DNA from 2 places in the Lysinibacillus pakistanensis genome. Region 2 is predicted to be linked to the other one. Evidence: riboswitches for the same ligand, from Rfam matches in the RefSeq annotation. Region 2 holds a riboswitch; the other holds the start of a gene.
The links. Region 2 has a riboswitch for cyclic di-GMP ahead of QNH24_RS22780 (methyl-accepting chemotaxis protein). Riboswitches for the same ligand answer to the same signal wherever they lie in the genome.
Positions count from the first base shown of each region.

Region 1: linked by a shared signal. The riboswitch ahead of QNH24_RS15940 (amidase) and the one ahead of QNH24_RS22780 (methyl-accepting chemotaxis protein) in region 2 are both predicted to bind cyclic di-GMP.

Region 1 is NZ_CP126101.1:3,213,194-3,215,677, forward strand. Features, by position in the region: gene QNH24_RS15940 (amidase) at 352-1,239, opposite strand; cyclic di-GMP riboswitch class I at 1,283-1,370, opposite strand; gene QNH24_RS15945 (chemotaxis protein CheW) at 1,508-1,996, opposite strand; gene QNH24_RS15950 (M20/M25/M40 family metallo-hydrolase) at 2,023-2,484, opposite strand, start outside.
Region 2 is NZ_CP126101.1:4,561,237-4,563,720, forward strand. Features, by position in the region: gene QNH24_RS22780 (methyl-accepting chemotaxis protein) at 1-1,309, opposite strand, end outside; cyclic di-GMP riboswitch class I at 1,416-1,501, opposite strand; gene QNH24_RS22785 (hypothetical protein) at 1,707-1,901, opposite strand; gene QNH24_RS22790 (YehS family protein) at 2,118-2,484, opposite strand, start outside.

The DNA of each region.
Region 1 (2,484 bases), 1.3 Mb from region 2:
TGGCTCTTGAAAAATAGTCTTAGCGTTTTACATCATTCAACTTCGATTTCAGTTCTTAACAGTAATACTTCCTCTATAGTTAAGCTAGTTAATTGCATAATTAGTTCATTATCGTAACCTCATGCAATCATTTTTTGCCACCGCTTTAATTCCCCTCTATTCCTTCTTGTTGTGCATGATATTTAGCATCCTCTAGTTTAGCTACTTAATCAATGATGTACTTTAAACGAGACTGGTAGGCAATAATTGTTTCAGGTGTTTGGCTTAACTCTTCCCATGCACTAAGTCCTTGCTGCAAGTTTTCGTCTTTCATTGCTAATGCCTCCAATTCATCAAGTGTACTTTGCTCTACTATGGCTGCATATTCATCCAACTATCAACATGATGAATCGCAACTCCTTGATAGCTTGTTTTTTTCGCATAGTGACGTTGAACAAGAGCTAGTTGTTTATTCATAAAGGCTTCACCATTATCATAAAAAGTAATATTTTGGTTATCATCTAATGCACCAGTTTCAACACTAATCACAATGGATTTATTAACTTTTTTTGCATAGGCGACTTCATGTTGTACAATTTTAATAATATCTTTTGCAGTATTTCGATAAGCCATAATAGAAACGCTCTCTACTTGATTTATCACCCATTCAGCAAGTAAGCCTTTTCCAAATCGATTGTTGTATTTAATTTCGTCAAACCAGAACGGCATATCTGCTTCCAAAGGTAATTGTAATTGCTTGGTTTCCTTTTTGGCTCTTGTAAGAAGTGCTTGATAGGATTCAATTGTTTGCGTTTGATTATAGCTCCATCCACTATTTAAGTATGGTTCTATATCGAGATGAACGCCTGAAAATTGCTCTGTCACGTCAGCATTTTTATTATATGTATGTAACCAATCAAACAACTGATTCTGCATTTTATAGCCATCTTTAGATACCCAATCTGGCGCTCCGTCCAATGCATATATTTTGATACCCTTTGCAGTTGCATGACTAATAAAACGCTTATAGTCAACACTTCCTATATCCGTATTAATCTGTAAATAAAGTTTGTTTACCTGCTTGTTCTCTAAAAACGAAAGTACTCCTGCTTCATCCTCAATAATTCTAGAAGTATCCCATAACCAAGTAGCCTTATCTTCCACGGTCACTGCGTCTACCTTTCCAAATGATAGTCCAAACGTACTGGCAATTGTAACAAAAATAACAATAGTTACTGTTAATAAAGAGCAACTTTTCATGTCTTACAGCTCCATTCTATTTGCCATGGCTCCTAGAACAGAACCTGGTAACCTGACAATCATGCACTAGAATAGTGTTTAGACTCATGGCTTTGCGTCCTTCTCTTTCGACAAGTTTGCCTTTTACAGTTGTTTTCTTTTCTCTTATCATACATGGCAAAAATAAAAATGTCTGTAGGAAAAATGCATACTAATCATAAATAAGGGGGAATAAAATGATATTCATACGGGTTATTTTTACTATAAAAAATAAAAAAACGTAGAGCCTTCAAGCATCTACGTTTTCTTGTTCATTTTCCAGCATTTTATGCAAGTAATTAATAATTTCACGAATTCCTTCTAGTGAATTGACTAGTATTTTTGGGTCCACATAGGTAATCATACGATTTTCCAGGTTTGCCACTGCTGTAAAATAACGCGTTTTTGAATAGTTAACAAGTCCCATCTGCTGTAAAACAGACGTGTCAAAATCTAGAATTTCACGCGCTTCCGTTACAAGTAATCCATAATTCACAACATCTGTATTCAATACTATAATACGTGCTGTTACAGCATTTGAAGAACGATTATAAAGAATACGTTCAAAATCAAGCACTGGGATAAGCTCACCACGAATTCTCGTGAAGCCTAGAAGATAATTAGGTAAATGAGGAATCGGTGTTACCTGCTCTAATTTTTCAATTGAAATTGCTTGTTCCACAGGCACTGCATACTCTTCAGTTCCACAAGCAAAAACTACTGCCTTTACACTTTCCATGCGGTCACATCCTTCAATTTCTGCTGTTATTTTTTTGCAGATTCTTTGACAATTTCAACTAGTAAATCTGCTAATTTTTCTAATTCTTCTACTGGGATTTTTTCATTTGTTGTATGAATATCTTCGTAGCCAACAGAAAGGTTGACTGTAGGGATGCCAAATCCTGCAATTACATTTGCATCTGAACCTCCTCCAGAAATCCCTAGCGTCGGTGTGCGATCAATGTTACGTGCTGCTGCCATTGCGACTTGAACGACTTTATCTGTTTCAGTAACTCGGAATCCTGGATACATAAGCTTTACTTCTACTTCAGCACGTGCTCCAAGTGATGCAGAGATTTGTTCAAATGTCTCCTGCATATGCTTCGTTTGAGCATCGAGCTTCGTTTTATCAATTGAACGAGCCTCTGCAAGAATATTCACTTCATCACATACAATATTCGTAGCCTGACCACCCTCAAAACGACCAATATTTGCTGTAGTTTCTTC
Region 2 (2,484 bases):
AACGTCTTACCTCATCAGCCACCACCGCAAAGCCCTTTCCGTGCTCTCCAGCTCTTGCTGCCTCAATAGCGGCATTCAATGCTAATAAATTTGTTTGATCTGCGATGGCTGTAATAAGGCTTACAATATCGCTAATTTTTTTCGTATTGGAATGTAATCCATTGATGGTTGTGCCGATTTGTTCCACAGAGCCATTAATTAGCTCCATCTGTGTAATTACTTGCTGAACAACTTGATTCCCACGTTCGGAAGCTTGAGATGCAGCAATAGAAGATTCAGCTGCCGTATTAGCAGAGTCTGCAATTTGCTGAATGCCTGTCGCTGTTTCTTCCATTGCAGCTGCTGTTTCTTCTGTCATCACCATAGAAGCCTCAGCATTTTGTGTAATTTGTCTCATATCCTGAGCAATATTTGTAGAACTGTTATATGTCTCCCCTGCATGCACAGTAAGCTGATTAGCTGCAGAAGATACATTGTTTGATGTATTTCTTATGTTTAATATGATATGTTGCAAATTGGACACCATCTTATGTATAGATTCAGATAAATTTCCAATTTCATCCTTCGTAATTTCTAAATCAACATTCATCAATTCACCATTTGCGACCTGATTGGCTACATTTACTACTTTCTTTAATGGCTTTAATAAACGATCAATAATTATGTAAACTAAAATTAATAAAATAACAATACCAATAACAGCAATCACAATCTGTTTAGTGACACTTTTTTTAATAATGGTGTTAATGTAATCCGCAGAATAATCAATACCTAATAATGCTATTAGTTGGCCGTTATCATCCTTAATAGGACTAAAAACTGTTCTCCATGAACCAAAAGGATCTTGGAAAATATCAGTTACCTCCGTACTGTTATTTTTAATAGCCAATTTAGCTGTCTCTACATGCTCATCTGCTAAATCCGTAAAAATTTCACCTGCTTCATACACATCATTTAAATTGGTCGTATAACCTATTGGGTTGACGCCACCCTCATCCTTGACATCCCATATGTAGCTCCAGCTCATAATTCCTTGTTCCTCTTGGATCTTATCGAGCTGCTTTTGAATTTTTGTAAATTTAGCGTTGGTTTCCCCTTTTTCGGTCAATAAAGCTTTAATCTCATCACTATCAAGATTCATGGCTGTTAATAACCCAACACTTTTTAACTCTTGCTCTAAATCTACAGTCATTCGATTGTTTAATTCTCTAATACTTTGTGTAGTAATCACAATTATTAGAAGTAAAACAATAATGCTCACTGTTAGTAAAAGTTTGTTTTTTAATGAAGCATTCTTTAAGAACTTCATTATTACTTCCCCCTTATTCAAATTTTTTATAAAAAAATAACCTATTTCACAAAAAGAAATAGGCACAAAGAATATAACTAGCATTATATGTACGTAACTAGCAATCTTCTGCAACCCAGCCATCATAGCATTCATTGCCTTAGACCTGTGGCTTTGCGTCTCTACTTTTCAGTAGATTTGCCTATCTTTTTCCTCCTCAAATTAACACAATGGGTAAAAGTAGTCAATGGAACCATTTTAAAATACGCATTTCTTAATACTTATTTACCATCAATTAACAATCAGCGGAATGATTCTAATGACACACGAACACATAAAAAGAGTAGCTACAAAAATCGTAGCTACTCTTATGTTTTTATATTCACTTACCCCTAAGTGTTTATTCCTATTAAAATCACTATACGTTGTGTGTCATAAGTAAGATTGTTGGTATAAAAGATAAAACAAACATACATAAATACCATACTGATGTACGACGTAATGAAAAACGAACCTGTTTTTTCTCTGCATAAAAGATGTCTAATATAATTGCAACAATGAGTGGCGTACTAACACATGCAATAGCAACTAATAAGATGTCAAAATAAACCATAAAAGCACCCCTCTGTTCGTAAACATTTATTTTCCCCGTTTGTGACAACTTTGTGTCATCTAAAGTGTACACAATTCCGTCACATTTTGTCAACTAAATCTTGAAAAGAAAATTGTGATTTTAACAGTATATTTACAACCTTTTAGAGCTATTTATGTAAGATTACCTATTAAAACAGCAGCTACAAAACTGTAGCTGCTGTTTTAAAATATCCATTTATTCTCTATATTTATTTGTTAGTCCTCTTAAAAAGTTTCTCACGAATCGATCGCCACATTCCTTATAGTTGCGATGACTTGGATTTCTTAAAATGGCACCTAATTCACCTTTCGAAACATTAACACCGCCATCATATAAAATATCCAACATATCCTCACTTGTTAATGCTAAAGCAATTTTTACTTTCTTTAATAGCATATTATTAGGACTTTCTTTTCCTGAAATCAGTTGTGCTCCCTCAGCTTGTCCAGGCTTAGATGGCTGTGGCCCTCGCTTGAATGTGATGAGCCCATTCAAGAAAGCTTCAAGCATTTTATTATTACATTTGATGTATTCTTCTGGTGCTTCTTCCTCATCATTAACT